Regions from separate parts of the Cupriavidus sp. CP313 genome, predicted to be linked through region 3. Evidence: predicted binding sites of a transcription regulator. Region 3 holds the regulator's gene; each other region holds the start of a gene.

Region 1 (4,206 bases), on a different contig from region 3:
GTCAGGCGCACCTCGATATCCCACAAGCCGTCCTCTCTCTGGTACGCCTCGGCCGTAATGGCGCGACGGTGACGCTGGGAGCGGTTGACGGGCTGGGACAGAGGCATGGCCAGGCTGGAAATACGGGGGCTGGGGAACGGCGGTGCCGGAGCACCGAAAACCGGGGGAGTTTAACATGCCGCGCCGCTTTGGCCGGGAACATCCTTGCGCAGCAACTGTCGCGGCGGGATTGTCGGCCAACCATGGCGCATCAGGCCTCGCCACCCTCGTCGCCGTAGTCTTCGTCCGCACCCTGGATGATTTTGCCCACCACCGAACGCGAAAACCCGCGCGCCACCATGAAGCGGATCTGCTTGGCCCGCGCCTCGGGCGTGTCGGGTGGTGCTCCGAACCGCTTGCGCCAGACCTCACGGGCGCGCGCCACTTCCGTGGCGCGCAGCCGCTCCTGCAGATCACCCAGCTGCTCGCTGCCGAGCTTGTGGGTCTTGGCTTCCTGCATCACGCGCGCGGTGCCGTAGCGGGCGCCGCGGCGGTGCGCCAGGCTGTCGGCAAAGCGCTGATTCGACAGCCAGTTCTCGCGTTCCAGCGCGTCCAGCAACTGCTCCAGCTGCTCGGCCGACTCGGCATGCGGCGCCAGCTTGCGCGCCAGCTCGGCACGGCTGTGCTCGCGGCGCGACAGGTAGCCGACGGCACGGGCCTTCAGCGAAAGCGGGGGACGGGTTGCCATGGGTTGCCGGAATCTGTGAATGGGGGGCCCGCGCCAAGCAAAAAGGCCGGGGCATCGGCGATGCCCCGGCCTTCCGGATGGCGCAATGGCCGCTGGCGCGGTCAGTCCTCGACCGCTACTGCCGTGGCAGCCGCCGCCGTGGGGTTCATGGCCACCACGCCCAGTGCCGCGCGCACCTTGTTCTCGATCTCGTCGGCAATATCCGGGTTCTCGCGCAGGTATTCGCGCGCGTTGTCCTTGCCCTGGCCGATCTTGTCGCCGTTGTAGCTGTACCAGGCGCCGGATTTTTCAACGATCTTGGCGTCCACGCCCAGGTCGATGATCTCGCCCTGGCGCGAAATGCCCTGGCCGTACAGGATGTCGAAGAAGGCTTCGCGGAACGGCGGCGAGACCTTATTCTTGACCACCTTGACCTTGGTCTCGTTGCCGATCACGTCGTCGCCCTTCTTGATCGAGCCGATGCGGCGGATATCCAGGCGCACCGAGGCGTAGAACTTCAGCGCATTGCCGCCGGTGGTGGTTTCCGGCGAGCCGAACATCACGCCAATCTTCATGCGGATCTGGTTGATGAAGATCACCAGGCAGTTGGTGCGCTTGATGGTGCCGGTCAGCTTGCGCAGCGCCTGGCTCATCAGGCGGGCCTGCAGGCCGGGCAGGGAATCGCCCATTTCGCCTTCGATTTCGGCCTTGGGCACCAGCGCAGCCACCGAGTCGATCACGATCAGGTCGATCGAGCCCGAGCGCACCAGCGCGTCGGTGATTTCCAGCGCCTGCTCGCCGGTGTCCGGCTGCGAGATCAGCAGGTCGCCGACATTGACGCCCAGCTTGTTGGCGTAGCTGACGTCCAGCGCGTGCTCGGCGTCGATAAAGGCGCAGGTGCCGCCCAGCTTCTGCATCTCGGCCACGACCTGCAGCGTCAGCGTGGTCTTGCCCGAGGATTCCGGACCATAGATCTCGACCACGCGGCCGCGCGGCAGGCCGCCGACGCCAAGCGCGATGTCCAGGCCGAGCGAACCGGTGGATACCACCTGGATGTCCTTCTCGACCTCGCCGTCGCCCAGGCGCATGATCGAGCCCTTGCCGAACTGCTTCTCGATCTGGGAGAGCGCGGCGGCAAGCGCCTTCTGCTTCTCGGCGCTCACGCCGGCACCTGCCTTCTTGTCGTCCATGGTCGTCCTTGAATCAATGGTGTATAAATAGGCCGCATGTGGCGCGGCACCGGCATTTTCCGGCTCCAGCGCCGGCCCGGCTGTCTGCGCGGCCGCTCTCCAGGGGGTCTCCCCGGGCAGCCCCAGCGGAACGTGCGGGTACTGTATAAAAAAACAGTATGCTTGGCAAGCCCCATCGCGCCGCTTGCGCTGATTGCGCGCCGGCGCCGGCTATGCCGGCCACGGTGGAGACAACCATGCGCATTCTGATCGCCGAAGATGACGACGTGCTGGCCGACGGCCTGACGCGCTCGCTACGCCACTCTGGCTATGCCGTCGACCACGTCACCAACGGCCTGGAAGCCGATTCCGCGCTGTCGACCCAGACTTTCGACCTGCTGATCCTGGACCTGGGCCTGCCGCGTATGTCCGGGCTGGAAGTACTCAAGCGCCTGCGCGCGCGCGGCGCCATGCTGCCGGTGCTGATCCTGACCGCTGCCGACAGCGTCGACGAGCGCGTCAAGGGCCTGGACCTGGGGGCCGACGACTATATGGCCAAGCCCTTTGCCCTGTCCGAACTGGAAGCGCGCGTGCGCGCGCTGGTGCGGCGCGGCGCCGGCGGCGGCGCCACGCTGATGCGGCACGGGCCGCTGGCCTACGACCAGGTCGGGCGCATCGCCTATCTCAACGACCAGATGCTGGACCTGTCCGCGCGCGAGATCGGGTTGCTGGAGATCCTGCTGACACGCAGCGGCCGCCTGGTATCGAAAGAGCAGCTGGTGGACCACCTGTGCGAGTGGGGCGAGGAAGTCAGCAACAACGCCATCGAGGTCTACGTGCACCGGCTGCGCAAGAAGATCGAAGTCGGCGGCATCCGCATCGCCACCGTGCGCGGGCTTGGCTACTGCCTGGAGAAATTCCAGCCGGCGGTGGCCGCGCACGACTGATCCCCGCCCGACGCCACCGCAGGCCAAGCGACCGACCTGAGCGCAAACCGCCGAGATGAGCCTGCTGCGACTGCCCTGGCGGCGCGTGCCCCGCGCCGCGCCACCCCCTCCTTCCGCCGCCCCGCCCCCGGGCGCCGTCGACCAGGACCTGGCCGACGCACTGCCGCACCTGGAGGACGGCACCGCGCATCCGGCGCCGCGTTCGCTGTTCGGCGAGATCCTCGACTGGATGCTGGCGCCGCTGCTGCTGCTCTGGCCGATGAGCATCGCGGTGACCTACCTGGTGGCCAAGTCGATCGCCAACGGGCCCTTCGACCGCGCGCTGGAAGCCAGCGCCATCGTGCTGTCGCAGCAGGTGCGCGAGGTCAACGGGCGCATCACGCTGCAGCTGCCGCTGTCGGCGCGCGAGATCCTGCGCGCCGACGAGACCGACAACATCTATTACCAGGTGGTCGGCAAGCGCGGCGAATACGTCGCCGGCGACCACGACCTGCCGCTGCCGTCCGAAGAGGACCAGGGCCATGCGGGCCTGGTGTCCCTGCGCGATGACCGCGTGGCCGGCAACGACGTGCGCGTGGCCTACACCTATATCGACCTGAAGCAGGTCAGCGGCACCCAGCCGGTGCTGGTGCAGGTGGCCGAGACCCTGGACAAGCGCGCGCGCCTGGCCAACGAGATCATCAAGGGGGTGATCCTGCCGCAGTTCGTGATCCTGCCGCTGGCGGTGGTGCTGGTGTGGTTCGGGCTGTCGCGCGGGCTGGCGCCGCTGACCGCGATCCAGCAGCGCATCCGCGCGCGCAACCCCGGCGATACCAGCCCGATCGACGAACGCGCCGCGCCACAGGAGATCACGCCGCTGGTGGGTTCGTTCAACGACCTGCTGGCACGCCTGGACCAGTCGGTGCAGACCCAGAAGCGCTTTATCGCCGATGCCGCGCACCAGATGAAGACACCGCTGGCGGGCCTGCGCATGCAGGCCGAGCTGGCGCAGCGCGAGCAGTCGCCGGAAGAGCTGCGGCGCTCGCTGGCGCAGATCGCCGGCAGCTCTGAGCGCACCGCGCACCTGGTCACGCAGTTGCTGTCGCTGGCGCGCATGGAAAACCTGGCGGGCACCGGCGGCATGGCAGCGCTGGATCTCGCGGCGCTCGCGCGCGAGGTGGTCAAGGACTGGCTGCCGCAGGCCTGGGCGCGCGACATCGATCTGGGCCTGGATGCCGGCGACCATCCGGTGATGGTGCAGGGCAACCGCCTGATGCTGACCGAGATGCTGAACAACCTGCTCGACAACGCCATCCGCTACACGCCGCGCGGCGGGCATGCCACGGTGCGCGTCAGCGCCGATGCCTTCGAGCCGTTCGCCTACCTGGATGTGGAAGACACCGGC
Region 2 (4,206 bases), on a different contig from region 3:
GTCCGCCCGGCTCTCCACCTTTGCGCGCCATTGCTGCACGCCGAGGTAGATCAGGTACAGCGCGCCAATCGTCTTGACCACCATGAAGGCCTGCTCCGAGGCCAGCAGCAGCGCGCCCAGCCCGCCCCCCGCCACCAGCAGCACGATCACCAGCCCGGCCTGCAGGCCGAAGATGGTGGTGGTGGTCCTGCGCAGCCCGTACGAGAGCCCATGGCTCATCGACAGCACCGCGCCCGACCCCGGCGACACGGCGATCACCCAGCACGCGGCGAAATAAGCCAACCACACTTCCCAACGCATCCCAACTCTCCTTTGACGACAACCATGCCGGGGCCACGATCCCGCAGCCACGGCACAAACAATCTTTCCTGCAGCGCGGCGCGTCAGAACGGGTGGAATCCGCCCAGGAACTGCTCCACCTGCTCGGCCTGGCGCGCGTCGCGCGCGGCATCGCCCGATTCCAGCACCACCGCCTGGTACGCGCGCGTACCCACGGCCACCAGGCGCGCCGTCAGCCGGCGCGGCGACTGGTCCTGCGGCGACACCCCGCTGGCCTGCACTTCCACGCCGGCAATCGGGCGGCCCGGACGGTCGGCACTCATCACGGTGACGGGCCGCGCGCGCGGCTCGCCCGACGGCGTGCCAAGGTTGGCCAGCAGGCCGGCCTGCATCGCCGCCAGCGCCTCGCGCCGCAGGGCTTCGTCATCGGCGGGCAGCGTCACCACGCCCACGGCGAACAGCGTGTCATCGACGCGCGCGGCTTCCATCGTCATCGGCAGCTTGCGCCCGGCAATGGTGACATCGCGCGCGGCGCTGGTGGGCTTGCCTGGATAAAGCGCGGCATAGGCGCCCTCGCCGGACTGGATGGTGCGCCAGTCATAGCGCGGCGAACAGGCGCACAGGGCGAATGCCAGCACGGCGGCACGGCACAGCAGCGGCCGGCGGACAGCGGCAGGAAAGCTCAGCGGGGGCGGCACAAGACGCATCGGGAATCTATGGGGGACGGCGCGCACAGGCTGCGGGCGGCGCTGGCGGGCGCCATCGCCTGCGGGCGGAAACCGGTATTATCCCGGAAGCGGCGCGCCAGTGCTTGCTGCGCCGCTCCCACTATCCCCCTGCCCCCACGTTCCAGCCATGCCTGCCGCCCGCATCGCCCGCCACGCCTTTGCCATCACCAGCCTGCGCTGGGTGGCCGCGAGCGCGTTGCTGGCAGCCGCGACCGGCATGCCCGCCGCCGCCGCCAGCCCCGCCCACCTGCCGCCGGCCACCGACCTGGCCGCCCACGGCACCGAGGCCGCGCGTCGCGGCGAGCCGCTGGTGGTGCTGGTGTCGATGCCGGGCTGCGGCTATTGCGACGCGGTGCGCCGCAACTACCTGGGCCCGCAGGCCGCCACCGGCGAGATCGCCGTGCGCGAGCTCGACATGACCGCCGACACCCCCCTGCGCGATGCCGACGGCAGCCTGACCACCGCGCGCGCCTGGGCCCGGGCGCACCAGGTGCGGGTGGCGCCCACGGTGCTGTTCCTGGACCGCCAGGGCCGCGCCGCCGCCGGCCCGCTGCGCGGCATGCAGCCGGATTTCTACGGCGCCTACCTGGAACAGGCGCTGGACCAGGCACGCGCCGCCATCGCCACCCGGCGCTGAATGGATTGGGGTGCTTGCGGCAGATTGCCGCAGCCCGGCCCCGCGCAGCGCGCGAACGCCCGCGGCATTAGAATGTCCCATTGCTGACCGAACCTGCCTGACCCGGATTCCATGACCACTGCTGCCCCTGCCACCCAATCCTCCCGCAAGCCCTGGCCCATCGTCGTGGCCGTGGTCGTGCTCGCGCTGCTGGGCTGGTTCGGCTACCGCGCGCTGTCGCCGGCCAATACGGCCCCGGCGGCCACCTTCACGCTGCTGTCGGGCGAGAAGGTCAGCACCGCGGACCTCAAGGGCAAGGTCTACATGATCAACTTCTGGGCCACCAGCTGCGCCACCTGCGTCAAGGAAATGCCGGACATGGTCCGCACCTATGAGCAGTTCAAGGGCAAGGGGCTGGAATTCGTCGCCGTGGCGATGAACTACGATCCGCCCATGTATGTGATGAACTACGCCAAGACGCGCGGCCTGCCGTTCAAGGTGGCGATGGATTCCGACGGCACCGCGGCCAAGGCCTTCGGCAATGTGCAGCTGACGCCGACCACCTTCGTGGTCGACAAGGACGGCCGCATCCTGAAGCGCTATGTGGGCGAGCCCGAGTGGGATGCCCTGCACAAGCTGCTGGATGGCGCGCTGGCAAAGTCCGCGTAACGCTCCCAGCGGCAACCGCAGCGAAAAGGTGCTCATCGAGCACCTTTTTTTGTTTTTACGCACGATCGCCAGGGCAGCAGGTTGCGCGACACCCCTGTATGGATATACAGTTTGCGCCAGCCTTTTCTGAGTTTTCCGAGCCTTCCCCGAGCCCTGCCTGTGACTTTGGACCTAGCCCCCGCCGCCGACCTCGCGGCCGTCCCTGAAGCCGATGACGTCCCCGCCTACCTGTCCCGGCTCAACCCGGAGCAGCGCGCCGCGGTGGCGCATGGCAGCGACGCGCCGCTGCTGATCATCGCCGGCGCCGGCTCGGGCAAGACCAATACGCTGGCGCACCGGGTCGCGCACCTGGTGCTGGCCGGTGCCGATCCGCGCCGCATCCTGCTGCTGACGTTCTCGCGCCGCGCCGCGGCCGAGATGGGCCGGCGCGTCGAACGCATCGTCGACCAGGCGCTGGGCACCCAGACCGGCGCGGGGCGCGCGGCACTGCAGTGGTCCGGCACCTTCCACGCCATCGGCGCGCGCCTGCTGCGCGAATACGCCGAGACCCTGGGCCTGTCGCCCGCCTTCACCATCAGCGACCGCGGCGATGCCGCCGACCTGATGCACGTGGTGCGCCACGACCTGGGCCTGTCGGAGACCACCAGCCGCTTCCCGAAGAAGGAAACCTGCCTGGCGATCTACTCGCGCGTGGTCAACACCCAGGCGCCGCTGGAAGACGTGCTCAAGCAGCAGTTCCCGCGCTACGCGATGTGGGCCGATGCGCTGCGCACCCTGTTCGCCGGCTATGTCGAGGCCAAGCAGAAGCAGCATGTGCTGGACTATGACGACCTGCTGCTGTACTGGGCGCAGGCCATGGCCGAGCCCACCATCGCACAGGACATGGGCGCGCGCTTCGACCATGTGCTGGTCGACGAATACCAGGACACCAATGCGCTGCAAGCGTCGATCCTGCTGGCTATGCGACCGGACGGCCGCGGCCTGACCGTGGTGGGGGACGACGCGCAGTCGATCTACGCCTTCCGCGGCGCCACCGTGCGCAATATCCTGGACTTCCCGGCGCAGTTCACGCCGGCCGCGCAGCAGGTCACGCTGTCGCAGAACTACCGCTCGACGCAGCCGATCCTGCAGGCCGCCAACGCCGTGATCGGGCTGGCGGCCGAGCGCTATACCAAGGACCTGTGGTCCGAGCGCGCCTCGGCCGAAAAGCCCGGCGTGATCGTGGTCAACGATGAGGCCGACCAGGCCCGCTACGTGGTCGAGCAAGTGCTGGCACGGCGCGAGGCCGGCCTGACGCTGATGGCACAGGCGGTGCTGTTCCGCGCCGCCGACCACAGCGCGCAGGTAGAGATCGAGCTGGCCCGGCGCAATATCCCGTTCGTGAAGTTCGGCGGACTGAAGTTCCTGGAATCGACCCACGTCAAGGACGCGCTGGCGGTGGTGCGCTGGCTGGAAAACCCGCGCGACCGCATGGCGGGCTTCCGCACGCTGCAGCTGCTGCCCGGCATCGGCCCCAAGACCGCGGCGCGCGTGCTGGATGCACTGGCGCTGGCGACCGAGCCGCTGTTCTCATTGGAAGCATTCGAGCCGCCGCCGGCCGCCGCACCCGCCTGGGCCGACCTGCTGGCGCTGGCGCGCGCGCTGATGGCACCCACCTCGCCGTGGCCGTCGGAGTTCGAGCAAGTGCTGGCCTGGTACGCGCCGCACCTGGAGCGCCTGCACGACGATGCCGCCGCGCGCCAGGCCGACCTGCAGCAGCTGGAGCGCATCGCCGCCACCTACGGCGCGCGCGAGCGCTTCCTGACCGAACTGACGCTGGACCCGCCCAGCGCCTCCAGCGACGAATCCGGCGTGCCCTCGCGCGACGAGGACTACCTGATCCTGTCGACCATCCACTCGGCCAAGGGCCAGGAG
Region 3 (4,206 bases):
CACGCCAGCCACGGTGAAGCGGCAGAAGCGCTTGCGCTTGAACAGCGGGTTCTGTTGCTGGAAGCGCTTCTTGTTCTTGTTGTCACGTTTGACGAATGCCATGATTCAATCCTTTTCGAATGCTTTACATCCAGTGATGTGAAAGACGAGAGCCTTGCTGTTGCGGTGCTTGCGGGCCAGGAATCCTTCGCAGTCGAGCAGCGTGCCGAGCGGTAACCGCTCCAGACGCTGGCCAAGCTGTCCGATCCCCATCGCTGCGATTGCAAACTCGACCTGCCGCGGCGTTTGCGCCTCGACGGCCTCGCCGCTGTACTGCAGGATGCAGTTCACGACGGGGACCCCGGCCGGGGTATAGCGCAGGGCATCGCGTTCCGCCAGGGTGGCGGCAAGCCGAAGCTGGTTCAACGCGGGACCTCTTGCTGGTTGCAATCCATGCTGCCGTGGCCGACGCTGTCAGCCATGGCGCGCACCGCAGTCCGCACTCAGGCGGCCTGGCCTTCGGTGGTCGTTTGCGCGGCCTTGCGGGCTTCTTCGCGCTGCACTTCCTTCATCATCGGCGAAGGTGCGGTCTCGGCCTTCTTGGTCTGCACGATCAGGTGGCGCAGGACGGCGTCGTTGAACTTGAACGCGTGTTCCAGTTCAGCCAGCGTTTCCTTGCCGCATTCGATGTTCAGGCAAACGTAGTGAGCCTTGGCCAGCTTCTGGATCATGTAAGCCATCTGGCGACGGCCCCAGTCTTCCACGCGGTGAACGTTGCCGTTCTGCGAGGTCACGAGCTGCTTGTAGCGCTCGATCATGGCCGGCACTTGTTCGCTCTGGTCCGGGTGGACGATGAAGACGATTTCGTAATGACGCATTGACGCTCCTTCTGGATTAGCCACCCGGGCGTCACGAGTCCGGTGTGGCAAGGTTGAATAGCCTTAAATTATAGCGCGCATAGCAGCAAGTGCGCAAGCCGCTGTTTACACAGGCAAATCAGGCGTTGGCAAACATGGCCTGCAGCCTTGCCGGATCTCGCGCCAGCCCTGCATCGGCTGCCAGCGCCAGGGCCAGCAGCACGCGCGCCTTATAGGGATTGAGGTCCGTTGCGGAAACAAAAGCCCCATCCGCCGGGCTGAGCTGGGGCGGAATCGCCACATGGCCGGCCCCGGTGCGGGAACTGCGCACCACGGCCACGCCCGCGGCAGCGGCATCGGCCAGCGCCTCGGCCAGTACCTCATGCACCGAGCCATTGCCGGCGGCAGCCACCACCAGCCCGGCAACGCCCGCGCGGACCAGCGCATCCACAGCCACCCTGCCCGGCTGGGCGTAGCTCGCCACGATCTCCACCATCGGCCACGCCGCCGGCATCGGCCCGATCACCCAGGCCGCGCGCGGCGCGCGGGCGAAGCGCACGTAGTCATCCTGCACGAAACCCAGCGGCCCGCAGGCCGAGACAAAGGCGTCAACTGCCGACGTGTGGGCCTTGGCCACATCCCGCGCAGCGTGGATCTGCTGGTTCAGCGCCACCAGCACCCCCTTGCCGCGCGCATCGGGATGAGCGGCCACGCGCACCGCATCCAGCAGATTCAGCGGACCATCGGCCGACAGCGACGTCGACGGACGCATTGCCGCCGTCATCACCACGGGCACCGGACACGATTGCGTCAGGTGCAGCGCCATCGCGGTTTCTTCCAGCGTATCGGTGCCGTGCGTGATCACGATGCCGGCCACGTCGGGCTGCGCGGACCAGTGCTCAACCCGCGCCGCCAGCGTTTGCCAGAGCGTGAAGGTCATGTCCTTGCTGTCGACCTGGGCCACCTGCTCGGCTTCGATGCGGGCCGCCGACTGCAGCGCGGGCACCGCTGCCAGCAACGACGACACCGGCACGGTCGCCGCCTGGTAGCGTGCGCTGCTGGCGGAGTTGCCGGCCGCGCCAGCGATGGTGCCGCCGGTGGCCAGTACGACGATGCGAGGCAATTGGGTCATGGGGGCGTGCAAAGAAAGTGGGAAAACAGGAATGCCGATTGTAACGGGCGCGCCCCGCCTCGCCGCCGGCCCGCGCTGGCGATCCACATTCCGTCCATGCGACTCGCCCCAAAAATTCTGCTTGCGCTCAGGCCGATACTGTATAAAATCACAGCATACTGTTTAAACATACAGTGCCTGGCCAGCCGGATGCAGGATAAAGGATCGACCGATCCCTTACCCGGAATCCCCGTGGCCCTGCACGGAACGGCGATCCCATGGCGACCCTGACACCCCGGCAGCAGCAGATTTTCGATCTGATCCGCAACACGATCCGCCATACCGGCTTTCCGCCCACGCGCGCCGAGATCGCCGCAGAATTCGGCTTCTCCTCGCCCAATGCCGCAGAAGAGCACCTGAGGGCCCTGGCACGCAAGGGCGTGATCGAACTGACCCCGGGCGCCTCACGTGGCATCCGCCTGAAGGTGGCACGCAGCGATTCGGAAATGCCCGACCAGTTTTCGTTGCCGATGGCCGGCGTGATGCAGCTGACGCTGCCGCTGGTGGGCCGTGTTGCTGCCGGCAGCCCGATTCTCGCCGCCGAGCATATCGACCGCCAGTACCAGGTCGACGCCTCGGTCTTCGACGAACGCCCTGATTACCTGCTGCGCGTGCGCGGCCTGAGCATGCGCGACGCCGGCATCCTCGATGGCGACCTGCTGGCCGTGCGCCGCGCCAGCGAAGCCGCCAACGGCAAGATCGTGGTGGCGCGCCTGGGTGATGACGTGACCGTCAAGCGCCTGCAGCGGCGCGGTGGCCATATCGAACTGATCGCAGAAAACCCGGACTTCAGCAACATCATCGTGGAGCCTGGCGAGGAGTTCTCGCTGGAAGGCATCGCCGTCGGGCTGATCCGATCCTCCGGCTTCTAGCCGGGCACCGCAGGCCAACCGCCTGCGCGGGCCCACCCGCTTCCATTGCTTTGCAGACGCCGCCCGGCTTGCCGGGTGTTGACCCCGCTTTGCCTAAAAGAGGTGCCACCATGCCGCAAATCCACCAAGTCGCCGCCCGTCGCCCGGTCAAGCCCGTGCCGTTCCGCCAGAGCAAGGGCGTACGCGTCTACCAGGGTACGCAGCGACGCACCATGGTCGGCAGCATGGCGGCGATCTGCCGCATGCTTGAACTCGAAACCGCCGAAAAGCTGGCTGCCTGAACCCTACGGGTGCAGCCCGCGTAGCCGTGGGCCCTGCCCTCAGCTACGCGCGCACGCCTTGGCTTCTGCTTCCAGCTCTTGCGGTGTCAGCTGCGGGAACCACGTATCGCTCTTGCGCAGCTCCAGCGCCGTACCATCCGGCTTCGCCGTCAGCGAAATCAGATAGGCGTATTGGTATTCACCGCCAGACGTGGTCTGGCCGATGCGAATCTCAGTCTGGCTCTTCGCCGGATAGTTGACGACCGCGGCGTCATCGCCCAGATTGTTGCGAAGGCATTTCGCAACATCGCCCATCTTGGCAGGCGTGAACAAGCGCATAGGCGCACGCGCGCGAATGTCCTTTTCAGAAGTACCGGTGGCACACCCTGCCACCATGGCTGCCATCGCTACGCCAATCACTGCCGCTCGAACAGACATACCACCCCCGGGGAATGCAAAACGGCGCCCTCGCGAGGCGCCGTTTTGGAAAATGCTTTGGGGTGGCTGATGGGACTCGAACCCACGACGACAGGAATCACAATCCTGGACTCTACCAACTGAGCTACAGCCACCGTAGAGGTCATCAGCGCGTTACGTTGCTGATCGACGAAAAACAAGATTATACAAACAGTTTCCCGGGATGGCTAGTATCCCGCACAATTTTTTTTGAGAGGAAAGCTCAGGTTCGGGACGGGCTCCACTTTGCCTCAAGCAGCACTGCCTGCTTGATGGCTTCGACGGTCTCGGCTTCGGTATCGAACTGCCCCAACAGGCGGCGCGACTTGCCATTCAGCACAGCTTCCTGCAACGCCTTGCCAGCGGCTTCTGAAGTGCCGGGGTGCCAGCAGTAGCGTGCCGTCCATTTGCCGTCCTGCAGTTGCTCGGCAACCCAGACCACTCTGAAGTCTTCATAGACAACGCCGAACGGCGCTTCGTTTTCCACGTTTGCTTTTTCCACGCTGCTCCCCCTGCCGGCATCGGTCCGCATACCATGCCTTGTCTCGCCTGGGGCAATTCGAGGGATCGTATCACGGCCGTCGATCAGGGAGCCCAGCCCGGCTGGCACC
Region 4 (4,206 bases), on a different contig from region 3:
AAATCTGCTGTTGCAACAACTCGAATCTGCTGGGAGGCGGCTGATTCTCCAGCCGTTTCGCGCTGGCCCGCCAGCCCGAATCCTGCTTGCGCTCGTTTTGCGGTTCGTCCACGTTAGCTTTCCTCCCATCACGCGGGGGCGTTTTCTGTCGAACTACTATTGTTTCAGGAAATCGCTCATGCGCGGTGGCCGGTACGGCTTCCCATACCCGATGAAGCACGCGGCATACGCGATCGCGATGGCCACGAGCGGATAAACCCGCGTGCGCATGAATCCTTCGTACACATAGTCGTACGGAAGAAGCGTCGAGCGCTCCGGCCAACTCCCGTGCTTCGAAAACCAAGACCACCAGCCGAATGCCACCACGGCCAGCCACAGGGTCGCGGCCCACCACAGCAGCAGGAAGAATCGTCGCTTCATTGTTCGCGCCCTCCCTGGCGCCCTCGGGCCTACCAAACCCCACACACATGCCGATATTAGCAATGATCGGCGTGAGCGTAGCAACCGAAACCCAGTTCAACCAAGAGGCGCCGAGAACACCTGCGCCTCGACGACTTACCTCGATCGGGGAGTTCGACCGGGCACAAGAAGCGAACCACCCGGGCACGAAGCGCCGAGGGCCGCCCGGCCGGCGCTGGCAAAACCAAAGCCAAGCTTGGCGGCGGCCTTCCCCCGATGTATTAGGATCCCAAGACCGGCAAGACCTGGTCCGATCGCGGCCGCGCGCCGGCATGGCTTGGGGACGAACCGCGAACGGTTTCTGACCGCCTAACCGTATCACCGGGCTTGCTCGGTTACCCATCCACCGTGTTTAGATGTCTAGTACCTGAACAACATCTCTTGTCATGAATACGAAGATCAAGATGCAACTGAGGTGCTGGCCAACCCTGCCAGGAGTGGTGCTTGCTCTTGCGGCCACCGCCTTTCACGCGGACGGCTATGCTAGTCAGACGATCTGGCAGGTGACGCAGCCCACGAGATTCATGGTGGCTGGAGTTCTACGCAAGGACGGGACCATGGACGTCATCAAGCCCGTCCACGCTATCGTCGAGGCGGATTCGCAAGCCGAGGCGATCTCGCAGCTTACCGAGTCAGCACAACGCAAGTATCCGGGCTATACGCTTATCTCCACTCTGGCCTCACCGGTACCCCTGGCTGGCAAGTGCGAGATCAGCATCTGACGTCCCGCGGCTAGTCAGCCAGTGTAGCCATGCTCCCGCAGCCATTCTTGCGCTGCAGAAAAGTCTGCCACCTCGGCCAAGACCTGGATGCCCTCGCGAGGCCGCGACGGCATTCGCACGATACAGATCAAGTCCCCATCCAGCATCGTTGACGGACGCTCGCGGGCCTCCCGCCAGCGCGCGAGCTTCTCATCCGCCAATTTCATAGCGCTGGCCATATCAGGCGCGGCACCGTACCAGGTCGATCGATCCCACGCGCCGCCGTCAAGGCAACGGACTTCGAGAGAGCCATCCGGCAGCGTAAGCGCATAGGGACGATCCCACCACGCAAGGATCTCCTCCTCATCGCGCTCGTCATTGGGCGTGCTATCAAATCCGGGACGGAGCTTGGGATCTACAGGCAACACCGATATCGGCTCGGTTGCCGGCGGCGACGCCGCGGCTGAGTGCGCTTGAAGAAGGGCGTGCCAGTCTCGGTAGCCGGCCTCGGCTGCCATGCGCTCCAGTGCTTCGGAATGGGAAATGCTGCCCGAACGGGCGAGTTCCTTTGCCCTACGCTTTAGATTCGCGACGAGCGTCGCGGTCGGAGCTTTCGGCATTTCGGTCTCCACGCTGGAATCGACAGCCCACTAGTCGTTCCTGCGCGAAGATCGTAAGGGAAGCGCCATCCCGTCGAAACGAGTTTGCCTCGTGGGCGGCCGGCGCAGGCATGCGCCGATGGCTGGGATTATGGCACAAGCTGTCCAGGGGACCAGGCCGTCAATCCACTCGCTGCCACGCGGCAGCGATCGCAGCAAACACAATGGGAACAACGTCATGCCCGACAAAGGAAGCGGGCCGCTCGTCTTTCGGATACTGCAGAACCGCGGGTGCTCGCATCATGCGCAACACCTGCGGATTGTGCTTGCCGCTTGCTGCCACATCTGCAAGCACCTCTGCCTCGATCTGATGCAGCAAGTGCCAAGTTAAATGCCCGCTTTCGCGGTGACGTCGAATAATTGGAGGCAGCGCCTCAATGACCGCCTGCTCGGCCACCTGCAAAAGCTCCATGGCTTGATCTCCTGATACTGTACATTCATACAGTATCAGGAGATCCGTAACCTCGGCAAGAGCCACCTGGTAGAGATCCCCACCACCCGACCGGATACCTAGGACGACGACCGATACCGCCACTGTGACTCACGCCAGCATTTCTGGAGACGATCATGTCGAACAAGCGAAGGAGCCTGGCGGGTTGAGGTTGGCGGTAAGATGGAGGGCCAAGATTTCGCAAACCAAGAGGATGCAATCAAGGCCGGCACCGAAAGGGCAAAGCGGGACAAGGCCGAGCTCTTCATTCGCGGCCGCGACGGAAAACTCAGGGAACGCAACACACCTACGGCCACGACCCCCGGGACATCAAGGGCTAGAGCAGGCACCCTCGAAACTGGCACTTAGCGCACATTTCGCGTAGCGGCCGCTGCCCGTCGGCGGGCGCTGATCCAGTAATGCGGCGCCGGCCTACGGCGTCCAGCCGCTCTGTTAACTACGCTGATAGTGTCTCGCCGCTAGGAGTTCCAAATGGCCGCGCGCTCCATCGCCTCGCTCTCGATCAGTTTCGGCTTGGTCTCCATTCCCGTAAAGGTCTTTTCCGCCACAGAGAGCAAGGCCGCTCTCAGTTTCAACTTGCTACACGCAGGGTGCGGGTCAAGGCTTCGGCAGCAGTACATCTGCCAGAAGGAAGGCGTCGTCGTCGATCGCGCCGACATGGTCAAGGGTTACGAATTCGAGAAGGACAAATACGTATTGTTCACCTCGGATGAGCTCAAGGCGTTGGAGGAAGCTGCCCAGCATACGATCGACATTGTCGCTTTCATGCCGCTCAAGGCGATCGACCCGATTTACTACGACAAGGCGTATTACCTCGGGCCTGACAAAAGGGGCGCCAAGCCTTACAGCTTGCTTTCGGAAGCCATGCGCGCCACGGAGAAATGCGCACTTGCGAAATGGTCTTGGAAGGGCAAGCAGTACATGGTCCAGATACGCGTGAGTGATGACGGGCTGATATTGCAGCAGCTTCTGTACGCCGACGAGGTCCGATCCATGGCTGAACTACATGTCGAGACTGTCGATGTCTCGAACGCTGAACTATCGCTGGCCGAGCAACTCATCGAGCAGAATTCGGTTGAAGGCTACGATCCCGCCGAGTACACAGATGAAGAGAAGCAACGCGTCCTTGCCCAGATAGACCGAAAGATCGAGGGCAAGGACATCACCGTTGCCGAGACTCATGACGCCGTCACTGGCGCGGAGGTGATCGACCTAATGGAAGCGCTTCGGAAAAGCATTGGTACTCCAAAAGCGGGTGCGGCGGTCGCCAAGACCGCCAAGGAAAGCAAGGCGCCAGCCCGGCGCACTGCCAAGCGCGCAGAAGCGGAGAGCACGCCGGCCACGCCGGCAAAGCGGTCCAGCAAAAAGCAAGCATGATGCGTTCGTATACGATGCGCGACGTCATCGAGATCGTTGGCATACCGCGCTCCGCGGTCATGTCGCTGGTCGTGGCTGGGGTGGTCGCACCTGCCCGAGGCGACCGCGGCGAGTATCGGTTCAGTTTTCGAGACCTGGTTGTCCTTCGCACCGCGCAGGCACTGCGCCAATCCAATATCTCCTCCGGTCGCATAAGGAGGTCCCTGCTCCGAACAAAATCCCTCTCGCACGGCCGCCCAACGTCGGCCATGTCTCTGCGTGCGGAAGGAAACGACGTTATAGCTAGCTCACATGGGGCTGAATGGGTTGCCGACTCCGGACAGTTGCGATTTGACCTTGCTCAGCGTGCCGGAGATGCCGTCGTTGTATCGCATCCGGAAGTTGGCTCCAATGATGCCTATGACTCCTATGAGATAGGCAGGGAGCATGAGGCCCATCATCGCGTAGCCGAAGCGGAAAGTGCTTACCGAAATGCGATAAGACTTGATCCGTCCATGCATGCGGCATGGCTGGACCTCAGCGCACTGCTATGCGATCAGGGAAATTGCACTGAAGCGTT

The links. Region 3 encodes LexA, which represses DNA repair genes until DNA is damaged. Its sites were predicted from a motif close to ACTGTATNNNNATACAGT; they were not measured.
Region 1: the regulator LexA is predicted to act here: its motif matches at 2,037-2,054, upstream of recA (recombinase RecA).
Region 2: the regulator LexA is predicted to act here: its motif matches at 2,386-2,403, upstream of ACW4E8_RS03925 (ATP-dependent helicase).
Region 4: the regulator LexA is predicted to act here: its motif matches at 2,248-2,265, upstream of ACW4E8_RS15710 (DUF2471 family protein).

Annotation. Positions count from the first base shown of each region.
Region 1 covers NZ_JBSVZB010000002.1:109,698-113,903, forward strand. Annotated here, with positions in the region: gene ACW4E8_RS02700 (DUF2889 domain-containing protein) at 1-107, opposite strand, end outside; gene recX (recombination regulator RecX) at 251-727, opposite strand; gene recA (recombinase RecA) at 829-1,896, opposite strand; gene ACW4E8_RS02715 (response regulator) at 2,133-2,822, shown strand; gene ACW4E8_RS02720 (sensor histidine kinase N-terminal domain-containing protein) at 2,878-4,206, shown strand, end outside.
Region 2 covers NZ_JBSVZB010000002.1:358,656-362,861, forward strand. Annotated here, with positions in the region: gene ACW4E8_RS03905 (LysE family transporter) at 1-300, opposite strand, end outside; gene ACW4E8_RS03910 (hypothetical protein) at 384-986, opposite strand; gene ACW4E8_RS03915 (SoxW family protein) at 1,135-1,644, shown strand; gene ACW4E8_RS03920 (TlpA disulfide reductase family protein) at 1,756-2,292, shown strand; gene ACW4E8_RS03925 (ATP-dependent helicase) at 2,452-4,206, shown strand, end outside.
Region 3 covers NZ_JBSVZB010000008.1:73,088-77,293, forward strand. Annotated here, with positions in the region: gene rpsR (30S ribosomal protein S18) at 1-102, opposite strand, end outside; gene priB (primosomal replication protein N) at 106-405, opposite strand; gene rpsF (30S ribosomal protein S6) at 483-857, opposite strand; gene ACW4E8_RS13795 (asparaginase) at 976-1,968, opposite strand; gene lexA (transcriptional repressor LexA) at 2,226-2,879, shown strand; gene ACW4E8_RS13805 (hypothetical protein) at 2,990-3,160, shown strand; gene ACW4E8_RS13810 (hypothetical protein) at 3,200-3,544, opposite strand; tRNA gene ACW4E8_RS13815 (tRNA-His) at 3,636-3,711, opposite strand; gene ACW4E8_RS13820 (hypothetical protein) at 3,819-4,127, opposite strand.
Region 4 covers NZ_JBSVZB010000010.1:40,644-44,849, forward strand. Annotated here, with positions in the region: gene ACW4E8_RS15685 (hypothetical protein) at 1-112, opposite strand, end outside; gene ACW4E8_RS15690 (hypothetical protein) at 157-420, opposite strand; partial or broken gene ACW4E8_RS15695 (H-NS family nucleoid-associated regulatory protein) at 607-750, shown strand; gene ACW4E8_RS15700 (hypothetical protein) at 846-1,181, shown strand; gene ACW4E8_RS15705 (glyoxalase superfamily protein) at 1,196-1,780, opposite strand; gene ACW4E8_RS15710 (DUF2471 family protein) at 1,941-2,231, opposite strand; gene ACW4E8_RS15715 (DUF2188 domain-containing protein) at 2,433-2,618, shown strand; gene ku (non-homologous end joining protein Ku) at 2,742-3,647, shown strand; gene ACW4E8_RS15725 (tetratricopeptide repeat protein) at 3,644-4,206, shown strand, end outside.